One region of the Staphylococcus sp. FW104-15G4D genome, then DNA from elsewhere that is predicted to be linked to it. Evidence: riboswitches for the same ligand, from Rfam matches in the RefSeq annotation. Region 1 holds a riboswitch; the other holds the start of a gene.
The links. Region 1 has a riboswitch for S-adenosylmethionine ahead of AC3WQX_RS01490 (methionine ABC transporter ATP-binding protein). Riboswitches for the same ligand answer to the same signal wherever they lie in the genome.

Region 2: another riboswitch for S-adenosylmethionine. It lies ahead of metX (homoserine O-acetyltransferase MetX); the one in region 1 lies ahead of AC3WQX_RS01490 (methionine ABC transporter ATP-binding protein).

What each region holds. Positions count from the first base shown of each region.
Region 1 is NZ_JBYTCH010000001.1:295,488-303,710, reverse strand. It holds gene sufD (Fe-S cluster assembly protein SufD) at 1-1,211, opposite strand, end outside; gene sufC (Fe-S cluster assembly ATPase SufC) at 1,311-2,072, opposite strand; gene popT (polyprenyl-phosphate transporter PopT) at 2,396-3,253, shown strand; gene AC3WQX_RS01510 (CsbD family protein) at 3,332-3,520, opposite strand; gene AC3WQX_RS01505 (hypothetical protein) at 3,684-3,839, shown strand; gene AC3WQX_RS01500 (MetQ/NlpA family ABC transporter substrate-binding protein) at 3,897-4,709, opposite strand; gene AC3WQX_RS01495 (methionine ABC transporter permease) at 4,730-5,425, opposite strand; gene AC3WQX_RS01490 (methionine ABC transporter ATP-binding protein) at 5,418-6,443, opposite strand; SAM riboswitch class I at 6,533-6,635, opposite strand; gene AC3WQX_RS01485 (thioredoxin family protein) at 6,693-6,989, opposite strand; gene AC3WQX_RS01480 (toprim domain-containing protein) at 6,982-7,368, opposite strand; gene gcvH (glycine cleavage system protein GcvH) at 7,662-8,042, opposite strand; gene AC3WQX_RS01470 (arsenate reductase family protein) at 8,214-8,223, opposite strand, start outside.
Region 2 is NZ_JBYTCH010000003.1:133,911-142,133, reverse strand. It holds gene dnaB (replicative DNA helicase) at 1-1,347, opposite strand, end outside; gene rplI (50S ribosomal protein L9) at 1,396-1,842, opposite strand; gene AC3WQX_RS10275 (DHH family phosphoesterase) at 1,839-3,806, opposite strand; gene AC3WQX_RS10270 (YybS family protein) at 3,836-4,762, opposite strand; gene metX (homoserine O-acetyltransferase MetX) at 4,916-5,884, opposite strand; SAM riboswitch class I at 5,951-6,051, opposite strand; gene AC3WQX_RS10260 (AzlD domain-containing protein) at 6,177-6,506, opposite strand; gene AC3WQX_RS10255 (AzlC family ABC transporter permease) at 6,503-7,195, opposite strand; gene serS (serine--tRNA ligase) at 7,531-8,223, opposite strand, start outside.

The DNA.
Region 1 (8,223 bases):
ACTAAACGTTCAGCTTCAGTTCTTGAAATACCGCGACTCATTAAGTAATAAAGTTGCTCAGGGTCAACTCGACCTACTGACGCAGCGTGACCTGCTTCAACATCGTCTTCATCAATTAATAAGATAGGGTTAGCGTCACCACGTGCATTTTCAGATAGCATTAGTACACGAGATTCTTGATTAGCGATAGATTTAGTACCGCCGTGTTTAATATAACCAATACCATTAAACACTGAAGATGCATTTTCTGTCATTACGCCATGTTTTAAGATATAACCGTCAGTTTCTTTACCATACTGAACAATTTTAGATGTTAAATTAATTTTTTGGTCACCTGTTCCAACTACAACTGATTTCAATTCACTTGTTGAACGATCACCAATTAAGTTAGTAGTATTATCAATAATTTGACTACCTTCATTCATTAAGCCTAATGCCCAATTAATAGAGGCATCTGCTTCAGTTGTACCACGACGAATAATGTGACCGGTAAAACCTTTATCTAAGTAATCTACAGAGCCATAAGTGACATTAGAATTAGCTCCTGCAATCACTTCTGAAACAATATTAATTTGATTATCTTCACCATTTGCATTAGATAAATAATTCTCTACATAAGTTACTTCTGCACTTTCTTCAGTAACAAGAATAACGTGGTTATAGAAACTTGCATTATCGTCGTCATGAAGTACAACGTATTGAATTGGATGTTCAACTACAACATTCTTAGGTACATATACAAATATACCACCATTCATTAATGCAGTGTGTAGCGCTGTTAAACGATGTTCATCAATATCTACAGCTTTAGTCATGAAGTATTTTTGAACTAATTCACTGTGATTCACCAATGCTTCTGATAAACCTTCAATAATGACACCATCTTTTTTAGCTTGGTCTGACACTTGACTATAAGCTAAATCGTTATTGTGTTGAATCACTAAATTTTCAGAGTTTTCAACATCAATAATTTGTTTTACTGATTCTGGTAATTCGCTAAGGTTTTCATATGCACTGCCTTTTGTTTCATGTTGTTTAAATGTATCAAAATTCCATTTTCGTAATTTTGTTTTATCAGGTTTTGGCATTTCTAAAGTTTCTGTTAATTTCAACGCTTTTTTACGTAATTCTGTCATCCAAGAAGGTTCATTGTGCGCTTTTGAATAATCAACAAGTTGTTCTTCAGAAATGTTCAAAGTTTCAGTTGTCATAACTTTCTTTGCCTCCTACTTGATGAAATATAATTTGCTTAGTATGTTCATTTTCATCTTTAAAAGTGAACATCTCATTGTAAAAAGTCCTATTGACGACTATTCAGCTGCACCAAATTCTTCTTTAACCCATTCATAACCTTCTTCTTCAAGGCGTTTAGCTAGCTCTGGGCCACCAGATTTCACTACTTTACCACCATACATAACATGCACTTTATCAGGTGTGATGTAGTTTAATAAACGTTGATAGTGCGTAATCATTAATGCACCAAAGTCTTCACCACGCATTTGATTAATTCCTTTAGATACAACTTTTAAAGCATCGATATCTAAACCAGAATCAATTTCATCTAGAATAGCGAATTTCGGTTCTAACATCATTAATTGTAGAATTTCGTTACGTTTTTTCTCCCCACCAGAGAAACCTTCGTTTAAGTAACGTTGAGCCATATCTTGATCAATATCTAAGAAATCCATCTCTTTATCCAATTTCTTGATAAATTGCATTAAATTAATTTCTTGTCCTTCTTCACGTTTAGCATTAATAGCAGAACGCATGAAATCAGCATTTGTAACACCAGTGATTTCTGAAGGATATTGCATTGCTAGGAATAAACCTGCTTTAGCTCTTTCATCAACTTCTAATTCTAAAATATTAACGCCGTCTAATAATACTTCCCCTTGTGTCACTTCATAACTAGGGTGTCCCATGATTGCAGATGATAATGTTGATTTACCAGTGCCGTTAGGGCCCATAATTGCGTGTATTTCTCCTGTATTAACAGTTAAGTTTACACCTTTTAAAATTTCTTTATCCTCAATAGACACATGTAGGTCTTTGATTTCTAATGTTGATGACATTTATATTCCCTCCGTAAAATATAAAGTTTTCTTAACTAGTTTATAATAATTTTAATCTGTAGTCAAAAAGACTTAGTGAATTTCAATTCTCTTTATTATAACGCACTTAAGCACTAATATAAACTTTTTAAACCTTTTATTTAGATTAATTCTTTAAATAAAATTATTTTTATTTAACTCGTAAAATTTCATTAAATGATAAAGATAAGCTCAATTTCTCAATAGCCAATTTTTAGACAAAATAAAGGGTTTGTTTCCCTAAAATTTGAATTTTGTGATATTATGCAGTTTAACCTTTAAATCTTAAATGAAAGGAGCCATTCATGAACAACTTCAAATGGACGAATATTCTTAAAGGTTTTGGCATGGGTACAAGTGATTTAATTCCTGGTGTAAGTGGTGGAACAATAGCTTTACTGCTAGGTATCTATGATGATTTTATTAGTTCTGTAAGCGGACTGTTCTCGAAACGTTTTTGGCCGAGTTTTAAATTTTTACTTCCTATTTTATTAGGAATGGGTTTAGCCATCGCTTTATTAAGCAACTTATTCAACTATTTATTAAGCTATCACGAAATTCCAACTATGTTCTTTTTCACAGGATTGATTATTGGAATCATTCCATACTTACTAAAAACTTCTAACTTTAAACAAACCTTTAAAACCAAGCACTATCTAATGATTTTAATTGGAATTATTATTTTGGTCATCATTACACTTCTTAATAATGGTGATAAACATTCTGGCGAAACATTAACTCTATCTTTTGGTCTTATTATTAAATATTTTATAGCTGGTATGTTCGCCTCAAGTGCAATGTTATTACCCGGAATCTCTGGATCTTTTATGTTATTAGTATTTGGTGCCTATGGGACGGTAATGTTTTCAATCTCTGAGCTAGTGAACTTAAATTTCACAGCATTACCTATTTTAATCATCGTTGGATTAGGTATTTTGACAGGATTTATGCTGTCTAGCCGTATGATTCAGTACTTCCTGCACCATCACACAACGATGACGTTCGCATTGATTATAGGATTTGTAATTGGTTCAATTTATGCCGTTTTCCCAGGCTTCCCTGAAAATGGCCTAGTTTGGATAATCTCATTTTTAACAATAATTATAGGCTTTATTGTTAGTTTTACCTTAGGACTAATTACAGCAAAATCAGATAATCAATAAATTTTAATATTTTTAACACAATAAAACCCTCACGTACGATTCTGTACCTGAGGGCTTTCTAAAAGTAAAGAGACAAATTTATTTGTCGCCTTTAAATTTATCAATTACATCGTTAGCTTTTTCTTTAGCGTTATCAACAACTTCTTTAGCTTTACCTGAAGTTTTGTCTTCTTTGCCTTCTTGTTCTAAATTTTTATTATCTGTAGCGTTACCTACTGTTTCTTTAATATTACCTTTAGCTTGTTCAAATTTATTATCTTCAGCCATTGTAATTTCCTCCTTATGACTTTATCTTTATAATTTATACCCTCTAAAATCTAGAATAAACATCAATATAATGATAATCGCTTAATTTTTTATTTTAAAAGATTGCTTTATACAGTGATTTTCATATACTAAAATTACCAAAAACTTTTTAAGGAGTGTAGTTATGAAATTCGTCAATATTACATCTATGACTGAAGGTGGACTTAATAAGAAAGTTAATCGTTTTTTAGAACAAAATCCAAATATAGAAGTCTTAAAATTTGATTATCAAATGGGATACGGTGGTCTCGGTGTAGGTATTCTTTATAGAGTAGTATAAAATTTAAATAAAAAGATCACTCTCTTAACATATGCGTTAAGAAAGTGATCTTTTGTTTTACTTAGCTGGTACGACTGCACCATCATATTTTTTATCGATATAATCTCTGATTTCTTTAGATTGAAGAACTTCCATTAAAGCTTTAATTTTCTTATCATCTTTATGTCCTTTTTTAACTGCAATTAAGTTAGCATAAGGATTATCTTTGGCTTTCTCTAAGGCAATTGAGTCTTTTTTAGGACTTAATTTTTGGTCAATTGCGTAGTTAGAATTGATGATGACTGCATCAGCTTTTTGATTTTGGTAAATTTTTGGTAAGTATTCGGCTGATTGTTTGTTATTAAATTTGATATCTTTTTTATTCTCTTCGATATCACTAAATTTAGCGTCTTCAATCTTAACGCCTTTTTTAAGTTTAATTAAGCCTTCATCCACAAAGAATTTTAAGAAACGTCCTTGTTCAGCAGGATTATTTGAAACGTAGACCGTTGCACCTTTAGGTAAATCTTTCAAACTTTTATATTTTTTAGAGTAAACTGCCATAGGTTCTAATTCTACATCTCCAGCAGATTCAATTTTGTATCCTTTTTCTTTACTTTCAGTTTTCAAGTATGGTGTATGTTGGAAGAAGTTTGCGTCGATTTCACCTTTATCTAATAATTTATTAGGTGTAGTGTAATCGTTAATTGTTTTAATCTTTAAGTCATAACCTTTTTTCTCAAGTAATGGTTTAGCTTTTTCTAAAATTTCAGCGTGAGGGGCTGGTGAAGCACCTACTGTGATTGTTTTCTCTTTGTCACCACCGCCACCACAAGCAGCTAAAGCAACTGTTAATGCCAAAACTAAAATAATACCTAAAATTTTTTTCATTGAACGTTTTCCCCTTTTCTTTAGCGTTTATCAATTTTATTTGTAAGCCAATCCCCAAGGAATTGAATTATAAATACAATAATTAAAATGAATACAGTAGAAACTAATATGACATCATTTTGATTCCTAGTAAATCCTGTTAAGTATGCTAAGTTACCTAAACCACCTGCCCCGATTACACCTGCTATGGCAGTTGAACCAACTAAAGCAATAGCGGTTACAGTAATACCTGAGACTAAAGCTGGCATCGCTTCAGGAAGTAGTACTTTGCGTACAACAGTCCATGTGTTAGCTCCCATTGACCAAGCCGCTTCAATTACACCTTTATCAATTTCTTTAAATGCAATTTCTACTAAACGAGCATAGAATGGAGCTGCACCAATTATAAGTGCAGGTAATGCTCCTGTCGGTCCACTAATAGTACCTAAGATGACACTCGTAAATGGTATGAGTAATAAAATTAAAATAATGAACGGAATGGCTCTAAATAAGTTCACTATAAATGAGACAATTGTATAGAAAATTCGAGCTGCTGGTGAATGACTCTTCGCAGATAGGAAAAGTAACACACCTAAAATCAAACCAAATATAAAGGCGAAAATAGTAGAAACAATTGTCATATACAGCGTTTCTAAAATAGCTTGCCATACATCTGGCCATTGAACATTAGGCATTGTAAACATTTCATGAAAAATTTCGCCATAAGACTTACCCATGTCTCAACACCTCCACATTCACATGTTGCTCATGAAGATCATTTTTAAAATGTTCAAAGCTATCATTATTAATGTGTGGAATATGAATCACTAAGAATCCTATAGAACCATTTCTAGTATTCTTGATGTCAGCTTCCAGAATATTAACGTCAATATTATGTGTTTTCGTGATATACGAAACAATAGGTTCAGTTGCATTATCACCAGTAAAGTTCAATCTCACTATGTAAGAATCACTCGCTAATGGTTCTAATTCATCTAAAGAATCTTCAAAATCATCATTTAAATCGTCTTTAACAAAGCGTTTTGTAACCGCGTGTTGAGGACTCTCAAACACTTCACTTACTTTACCTTGCTCTATTACTTTACCGCTTTCCATTACAGCAACTTCATCACATATACGTCTAATTACGTGCATTTCATGAGTAATTAAAACGATAGTAAGATTTTGCTGTTCTCTTACTTTAAGTAATAGGTCCAAAATTTCGTCAGTTGTTTGAGGGTCTAAAGCACTTGTAGCTTCATCACAAAGTAAAACATCAGGATCATTTGCTAATGCTCTAGCAATACCTACTCTTTGTTTTTGTCCCCCAGATAACTCTGATGGATAAGCACTTTCTCGTCCTTTCAAACCTACCAATTCTACTAATTCGAGTGCTTTTTGCTTCGCTTTACCACTTGGGACTCCTGCGATTTCAAGTGGAAATGTGATATTTTTTAAAACGGTTCTTGACCATAATAAGTTGAAATGTTGGAAAATCATACTTACTTTTTGTCGTTTTTTTCGTAGCTCTGATTTAGATAATTTACTAATATTGTCCCCGTCAATTATTACATCTCCTGAAGTTGGAGATTCCAAGTTGTTGAACATTCTAATTAGTGTACTTTTACCAGCACCAGAGAAACCAATAACGCCAAAAATTGAGCCTGATTCAATATTTAAATCAACGTGATCAACTGCAAGAACATCTTTGTTCTTAGTATGATATCGTTTAACTATTTGATTTAACTCAATCACGTTAATAGCCTCCTTAAATTGCATATATAAATTAAAAAATGCTTTCTCAACTTATAGAGAGTTGAGAAAGCATTCTAAAAATCTTCTTTCTCTCATCTTCTAAAGTTGAACTTTATGTGAATTGGCACCATTTCTATATCAGACGGTTGCCGGGCTTCATAGGGCACATCCCTCCACCTCTCTCGATAAGAGTTGTCGCATCATTTAATTTGTATTAATCCTACCATCGTACTAGAGTTTCGTCAATAATTATTTTAAATTTTCTAACAAATAAGGAACTGATTGAAATGCATAGATTCTATTTTCTTCTTTGTCCTTATTCATTACCAATAGAACAGGAACTGACATTATTTCTTTTTCTTTACTAAAATCCGGATGAAAATTTAAATCTACCTTCTTAATAGGCAGCTGTAATATATCATTAGCAATATCTAACATTCTTTCTGAGACTTTACATGTCCCACACATAGGTGTATATCCAAAAATAAGATGTTTATCTTCATTATAGTTTTCTGTTATATCTTCGAGATCGATTGTACTACTCATTAACTAAAACTAACCTTTCAGTGTTTAAATTAGGCATTAGATTCTTCTCTTTTCGCACTGCGAATCCGTATCTATTTAAAACATTAGCTAAATAGTTTTTAGGACATTTAGCTACTTCACAATATGTTTTATCAACATATATATGTTCACTTTCGCTTAAATATCGCTTAAACCATTTTCTAATTTTTTCTCCTTCATCATCAGAATCTGCAAGAACATAAACTTGTTTGCCATAAAGTGATTCTATCATATCATCGATTTTATCTATACTCATGGTCCCATGGGTACAAATAATACTTACTGGTTCTGCAATAACTTGTTGCACTCGTTTCTTATCCGACTTACCTTCAACAATGATAACTTTATTCACAATAGTCATGTCAATCCACCTTCTAAGAGTCGATAGTTAACTGTCACTTACATCATTCACAGAATCCTCAAAAACTAAACATTTTTAGAAACACTTAGCATTTTTAATGCTTAGTGTTTCTTATGCATGAGCTTTAGCTCAGGCGTTCCTTTTCTTCACTTATCACTTTAGTGGTTAGTGTTTCTTATGCATGAGCGTCAGTTCAGACGTTCCTCTTTTCCACTTAGCATTTTTAATGCTAAGTGTTTCTAAGGTAATCTAAAAAAACTCCTTGATTATATTAATCGAGGAGTTTAAACATACTATTCACCAATCATCTCAGAATATTGCTCTGCTGATAATAATTGATCTAATTGACTTTGATCACTAATCTCTACTTTTACCATCCATGCTTTTTCATATGGTGATTCGTTAACAAATTCAGGACTATCTTCTAATTCGTCGTTAACTTCGACGATTTTACCTGAGATAGGCGCATATAATTCTGATACAGTTTTAACTGATTCAACACTACCAAAAGTATCGCCTTCATTTAAATCTTCATCTGTTTCAGGTAATTCAACAAATACGATATCACCTAATTCATTTTGAGCATATTCTGTGATACCAATAGTAGCTACATTATCTTCTACTTTAACCCATTCATGTTCTTTAGAATATTTAAATTCGCTCGGTACTGCCACGAGAATCCCCTCCTAATTATTAATTACATTTTAATGATGCCACACTGATATTGTTCAATCAACTAATATCTAAAAGATTTAATATGATAAAATTCGTGTTTATTTATGTAAAATATCATATTCGCATCATTTCAGTTTTTAATGTTCACTTTTAAAATAAATATTTAAATACTATAACCAA
Region 2 (8,223 bases), on a different contig from region 1:
CATAAAATGAAGTTTCACAGTTCCTGTTGGGCCGTTACGTTGTTTAGCAATTATGATTTCAATTTCACCGTTATCATCATTCGTTTGTGGCTCAAAGCCTGCATCATCGTCATCATCTTCATCCTCGCCACGATTGTAGTAATCATCACGGTATAAGAAAGCAACGATATCAGCGTCTTGCTCGATAGACCCAGATTCACGAATATCACTCATCATTGGACGTTTATCCTGACGTTGTTCAACACCACGTGAAAGCTGACTCAGTGCGATAACTGGGCATTCTAGTTCACGGGCAATGGCTTTAAGTGTACGTGAGATTTCTGATACTTCTTGTTGACGGTTGTCTGAGAATCGAGAACCGCTACCTTGAATTAATTGTAGATAGTCAATCACTATCATATCTAAGCCGTGTTCTTGTTTAAGACGGCGACATTTAGATCGTAAGTCATTAATACGAATACCTGGTGTATCATCGATAAAAATCTTAGTTTTTGATAATTTACCAACTGCAATCGTAAAACGACTCCAGTCTTCTTCTGTCATCGTACCAGTTCTTAAGCGGTTTGAATCTACGTTACCTGAACTACAAATCATACGCGTTGCTAACTGGTCTGCACCCATCTCAAGCGAGAATATGCCTACTGTAAACATATCTTCATGTGTCGCAACTTTTTGGGCAATATTAAGAGCGAAGGCAGTCTTACCCACGGAAGGACGAGCCGCTAAGATGATTAAATCATTACGGTTAAACCCAGCAGTCATTTGGTCGAGATCTCGATAACCTGTTGGAATACCAGGCGTTTGACCACTATTTTGGTCGAGTTCTTCGGCAGTCTCATACACTTGTCCTAAGACATCTCTAATATCTTTAAACCCGTCACTTTCTCTTGTAGAAGAAAGTTCAAGGATACGTCTTTCGGCATCACTTAGGATTGTATCTAGTTCTAATTCATCATTATAGCCATCATTTGCAATACTATCTGCCGTTTGAATTAACTTACGTTTTAACGCGTGTTTAAAGACGATATCTGTATAATATTGAACGTTTCGCGTTGTTGGAACGTTAGTCGATAGCTCTGCGAGATATTGAGGGCCACCCGCTTCACTTAAGCTTCCATCACTAGATAGTTGATCCATAAGTGTGACAACGTCGATTTCTTTGTTATCTTCATTAAGATGCATCATTGCTCGGAAGATATGTTGATGGGCGCCTCTATAAAACGACTCAGGAAGGAGGACTTCCTGAGTTGTATTAATCAATTCTGGATCTATAATAATGGCACCTAAGACAGATTGTTCAGCTTCATTGCTATGCGGCATTTGATTTTGCTCATACATTCCATCCATTGTTTGCTTTACACCTCTTATTTCAATCCATCTTTGTTATTTTCGAAATTACTGTTCTACTGTGTGTACTCTAATTGTACCTTCAACTTCTTTATCTAATTTAACTGGCACATTTGTATAACCTAACGCGTGGATACCATGTGGTAAGTCCATTTTGCGTTTATCAATTTTAATATCATGTTGTTTATTTAATGCTTCGGCAATTTGTTTAGTACTGATTGAACCAAACAATTTACCGCCTTCACCTGTTTTAGCTGATACTTCAACTTCGATGTTTTCTAATTTTTCTTTAAGTGCTTTCGCATCATCAATTTCTTGTTGTCTGTCTGCTTCAGCACGTTTATTTTGTTGTTCTAATTGTTTTAAGTTACCAGGAGTTGCTTCTACAGCATAGTTGTTTTTAAGTAAGAAGTTGTTTGCGTAACCTACTGGTACGTCTTTTACTTCGCCTTTTTTACCTTTACCTTTAACATCTTGTTTGAAAATTACTTTCATGCATCTTCACTCCTACTCATTTGTTCTGTAATTGCTTGCTGTAATTGTTCTATAGCATCTTCTATAGTGACACCTTTAATTTGTGTGGCAGCATTTGTAAGGTGTCCACCACCACCTAATGCTTCCATCGTTAATTGAACGTTGATAGAACCTAGTGAACGTGCAGAGATACCGATGAGGTTATCTTCACGTTTAGCCACAACATAAGATGCCTCGATACCTTCTAAACTTAACAACTCGTCGGCTGCTTGTGCAACCGTAACAGGATGGTAGATTTTATCATTTGAACCATGAGCGATTGCTACGCCATGATCTTGTAATTGAACCGTTCTAATAAGTTCTGAACGATTAATATAAGTATCTACATCATCTTTTAAGAAGTGTTGCGTTAAGATTGTATCTGCACCATGCGCACGTAAATAACTTGCAGCATCAAATGTTCTTGAACCTGTTCTTAATGTGAAGTTTCTAGTATCTACTATAATACCTGCATACATGACTGTTGATTCTAAACGTGTCAATCTTTGTTCAGTTGGTTGATATTCTAATAATTCAGTAACAAGCTCTGCAGTTGAACTTGCATATGGCTCCATATATACCAATAGTGGGTTTGAAATAAAGCTTTCGCCACGTCTGTGGTGGTCAATAACGACTTTACGGTTTGCTTTATTTAAGACATTTTCATCTAAGACCATTTCAGGCTTGTGCGTATCCACGACAACGACTGTCGTCTTAGACGTCATCATATCCCAAGCTTCATCTGAAGTGACAAAGCGTTCTTTCAATTCTGGTTTCTTATCAATTTCGTCCATGACACGACGTAAAGTCGGATCAATATCTGAATCATTGAGAACGACAAAGGCTTCTAAATTATTCATTAATGCAAAACGTGAGACACCAATTGCTGCACCAATTGCATCTAAATCAGGGCGTTTATGTCCCATAATAATTACCTTGTCGCCTTCAGTTAATATATCTTTAAGTGCGTGAGAAATTACTCGGGCACGTACACGCGTACGTTTCTCCATAGGGTCAGTCTTACCACCGTAGAAGCGAACGTTACCATTCATATTTTTAATGGCTACTTGGTCGCCTCCTCGACCGAGTGCTAAGTCTAAACCAGATTGAGATAAATCCCCTAGGTCAATAAGGTTCTCTGTACCTTCACCGACACCGATACTTAAAGTGAGTTGTGCACGGTAACCGACACTTTTCTCTCTCAACTGACTTAAAATTTCAAAGTTTGAATCTTCAAGTTCTGCTAATATCTTTTGGTTAAGATATGCAACGAATTGATCAGAATTATAACGTTTGAAATAAATATTGTATTCTTGTGCCCATCTGCTAATGACACGTGTAACCATTGAGTTGATTTCTGAACGTTGTGTATCGTTCATATTCTGCGTAATCTCGTCATAGTTGTCTAAGAACAACGTTGCGATAATTGGCTTTGAATCTTCATACAACTCGTTGGTATGTACGCTTTCTGTGATATCAAAGAAATATAAACAATGTTCATTCTCTGAATATCGCACATGGTAATGATAATTGTTATGTTCAATTTCTACTTCTTGTACTTTTTCTAATTGTTTCAATATGTTAGGAAAGACTTCGTTTACATTTTCAGAAATCACATTAGTTTCAACGTGTTCTGTCATGAATTGGTTCATCCATTCAATGTGGTTATCTTCATCTAACACAATCATCCCAATCGGCAAATGTTTGATTGCTTTATTGCTACTTGCCGAGATGTGACCACTTAAATCATCCACATAATTATCCATTTTAAGAAAAGCTTGTCTCAATAACACGCCACTAATAATAATCATCACGACGAGGATTGCTGCAGCAATGCCAGCGACGATTTGGTTGAAAATAAACCATACGATGACTAATGCAATGGCTGTAAGTACCATGAGTATAAAAGGTATGAGCAATGCTTTTTTAGTGGATTGACGGTTCATTCTTCCACCTCTAATCACTTAGTTAATAATCATTTTTTAATAATTCGTTTTAAATTAATACATAAATCAATAACTCCAAGTAAACCAACGATATGTGTCATCGGTGTAAGTAGTGTCCCCACCACCATTAATAAAATCGTTACAGCATTCGGCCATCTCTTAGCTTTACCGAAGAAATGTATAACGCTTAAACCTTGGATATACATCACTAATGATAACACAACCTCAAAGTTCAAGACGATACTTTGGAATATACTTGGTTGGTTCGCAAACATTACACAAATAAGAACTATAAGATAAATCCATAATAGTACACGATTCATTTGCCATGCGAATAATGGCTTAAAGATCGGAGTTGCGACCTTAAACTTACGTAAGATAGGAAATGTAATAATCAGATTAATTAAGATTAAAAGGAAAATGACTATAATAAGATAACTAGGGAGTTGGACCGTTGATTGTCGGAAACCTTCCTCAAGAATCTGTCTATAGTTAGAATTTAATCCACTTGTTAAGATGGCATCATACATCGCATCTTTAAATGGCTTAATTAATACGGCTGCTTTTGGAATTTTTTCGAATGTTTGTAATAACATGAATCCAATCAATGTTATTAAACTCAATGAAACCGTTGAAACATAAAGAATTCTTTCTTTTGAAGTTCTTTCCTTAAGTAATTGACCGATGATAAAACTTAAAATTAAGATAAGTACCATCATACTTAAGACAAATGTATTACCTAATAACGTTGTCAGAATCACTGTTACTAAAGCGCTAATTCCAAATGATTGTACAGAGCGGTTCCATAGCACGATGCCAGGAATCGTTGCAAATAAACATAAAATTAAGCCGAGAATAGGTAATACATGTGTTACTAAAGCGACTATCAGTAATGAAATAGTTGCAATAATAGTTGCTTTAGGTTGTATTTTTGAAAACACACACGCCACTCCCATACTTTTTGACTATAACTTCTATTTTAACCTCTTTGCCAAAAATTAACAATAAAGCGCTACTTTTAATGACTTCGTCATTAATTAGTAGCACTTATGCTAAAGACATACTTACTTTGCTTAGCCAAAGTTTAGTATGTCTAAATATAGCTGTGTTTATTTCCTTTTAAATTGTTTTAAGTTCAAGAAATGGTAGAGGTTTGGAGCCCAATCGTTAAAGTTTAGAAGGAAGCCGTCATGTCCTACATTATCTGGCACAAAGAAATGGCGATGATATTTAAATCTCTCTCCGACTGCTCTTACTTGATCATCTGGATAAAGTAAATCATCTATAAACCCCATCGTTAGAACTTTTGTATCTAATGATTGATAGACTTCATCAACATCATCTCGTCCTCTATCAATATTGTGACTATCTAAGACGTCGAGCAGTGTTAAATAACATTGTAAATCAAAGTTTTTCTTGAATTTATTTCCTTGATACTGTTGATACGTTACAACTTCATCTGGTGTAAATCGTTGGTCATAACTTTTAGAGGAGCGGTATGTTAAGAAGCCAAGTTGTCGAGCGATACTTAAGCCTTCCTTCCCACCAAGATGAATTGCTTGTCGGGCGATCTCGTTGAAAGCACGACTGTATGATGACGTTTTACCAGTTGCTGCGAGAATAATGGCTTTGTCGATTTGAAATTGATTATTATACAGCAATTCCATTGCTTGCATACCACCTAGACTTGCTCCAATTAGGATGTTTATCTTATCGAAGTCTAGTGCTTTGATACCTTTTTCAATCGCTTTAACAATATCTCGTAATGTAAGATGCTGTGGAAAATTAGGGTCATTAAGTTTGGAACTTGAACCAAAGGGACTACCAATAACGTTGAAAGTTAGAAATTGATAATCATGACGTGGAATATAACCACCATCTATAATTTCACGCCACCATCCATGTTTCTCGTCTGTTCCATAAGTTAAGTGATTACCTGTTAATGCGTGACAAACAACAACTAATGGTTGACCTTTATATCCAACGTGTTCATAGCGTAATTTTAAATTATTAATGGTTTCTCCTGATTCAGTTGTAAATGTCCCTAATTCTAACGTATCTACTCTGTAATTCGTCATCGTTAACGCTACCTCCTCTTACAAAAAAGCTTCCTACTCAAATGAAAAAAGTAGGAAGCTGGTCAGTACTTATCATTCGAGATTCTCGTTGGTTGTAGCACCGTGCTATCATTAGTCGGTTGCTGAAGCATCGTCGGGCCAATTCCCTCAGCTTCTCGAAATAAGATTTGTTGAATTGATTTGTATATTGATGTTGATTAAATTTCAATCTTAAATAGTCGGAATTTTCTAATTAATATAATATTAACTAAAATGGTTTATGACTTCAATACTTTGCTGTCATTTTCAGGAGTTAAAAAATTAAACGTAAACAAGCGATAGTAATAATACCTCCAATTATTGTGATAGTAAGGCTACGTGTGAAAATGGCAAGGAGTACTGTTGGTATAATCGCAATAATATATGACAAATTGAGCGTATATCCAAAGGTGTTATCGTGTTGTTGTATGACGCCATCAATGACAAGTGCGGTAAATAATGTGATAGGAATAAATGAAAGCCATTTAACGACAATTTCAGGTAAATGAACTCTAGATATCATCATAAAGGGAATAATTCGAACGAGTAACGTTACAATTCCACATAAAATAATAAGTATCAGTGTGTGTAAATCTGTTGTCATTTATCCATCACCACCCCTAAGGCTGCAGCGAATGTTGCGGCTATTAATATTGCTACATATGAAGGCATCACTAAACTTAAAAGAAGCATCATTGTGATTACACAGATAATTAAAATTATATATATACGAAATCTTGATTTCTTCACTGACTCAAATTGAGATATACCTAGGAAAATGAACATTGCAGTAATCGCATAGTCTAATCCAAGTGCATTAGGATTAGAAATATATTTGCCGAAAAGGGCGCCGGCCACACACGAAATAGTCCAAAAAAGATATGCTGTGATATTAAGACCATGAAGCCAACGATCATTAATCTTTTCACCTTTAATATATGGCGTAATGGCAACTCCGAAGGTTTCATCGGTTAATAATGTACCGAGACCTACCCTATTCCATAATCCATATTGTTTATAATTAGGCGCCAAAGTCATACTTAATAGAAACATACGTGAGTTAACGATAAGTGTGGTCAACACGATAGCAGATATTGGAGTACCTGTAATCGCTAAAGCGCAAACAATAAATTGTGCGGCACCGGCGTAAATAATGAGACATAATAAAATAATTTCTAAGATACTAAAGTTTTGAGAGGCTGCAACGATACCAAATGATAAACCTACTCCGGCGTATCCAAATAAAGTAGGAATACATTCTTTTACCCCTTGCTTAAATGAAAGATGGGTCATTTGATCAGCCTCCATTCCACTTTCTAAAATAGTAAAATAAGTCTATTATATTTGGAAAAGTTGTTCAATATTTTTAGACTTCGGTTTGTGTGAAGTAAGACAAACCTCATAGTCAAATCGTTGTAACTACAACGATTATAAAATTTCAGAATTTTGTTTCTTCTTTTAGACATCCCTCTCATTTTTGAAGATTTGAAGTTGAATCATTTCTCTTCCCCTACCCTGTTCAACAAAAAAACTGTCGACAAAATCGTTAAGATCTTATCGACAGTTCAAATAATTAATTGAGTCATTCATCGTTGTATTGTAGTAATTATTTAGCCTATTCTAAGTTATTATTTTGTAGGTTTAGAAATTTTAGTTTTTCCACCCATGAATGGAACTAATGCTTCAGGAATTGTGATTGTACCGTCTTCATTTTGATAATTTTCAACGATAGCTGCAAATGTACGACCTACGGCTAAACCACTACCATTTAATGTATGAGCTAATTCTGGTTTAGCTGAGTTATCACGTTTAAAGCGAATGTTAGCACGACGTGCTTGGAAATCAGTACAGTTTGAGCAAGAACTAATTTCTTTATAATCATTGTAGCTTGGTAACCATACCTCTAGGTCATATGTTTTACTAGCGCTGAAGCCAATGTCGCCTGTACATAAGATAACTCGACGATATGGTAATCCTAATTCTTCTAAAATTGATTCAGCATTTTTAGTCATATCTTCTAAAGCATCCCAAGAATCTTCAGGTTTTTCGATACGAACCATTTCAACTTTATCGAATTGGTGTAAACGAATTAATCCTCTTGTATCTCTACCAGCTGAACCCGCTTCACTACGGAAACATGCCGTTTGCCCAGTGAATTTTTCAGGTAACACTCCTGGTTGAATGATTTCATCTCTGTAGAAGTTTGTTAAAGGTACTTCTGCTGTTGGAATTGTGTATAGGCCTTCTTTTTCAACTTTAAATAAATCTTCTTCGAATTTAGGAAGTTGACCTGTACCAAACATAGTATCTGCATTCACTAA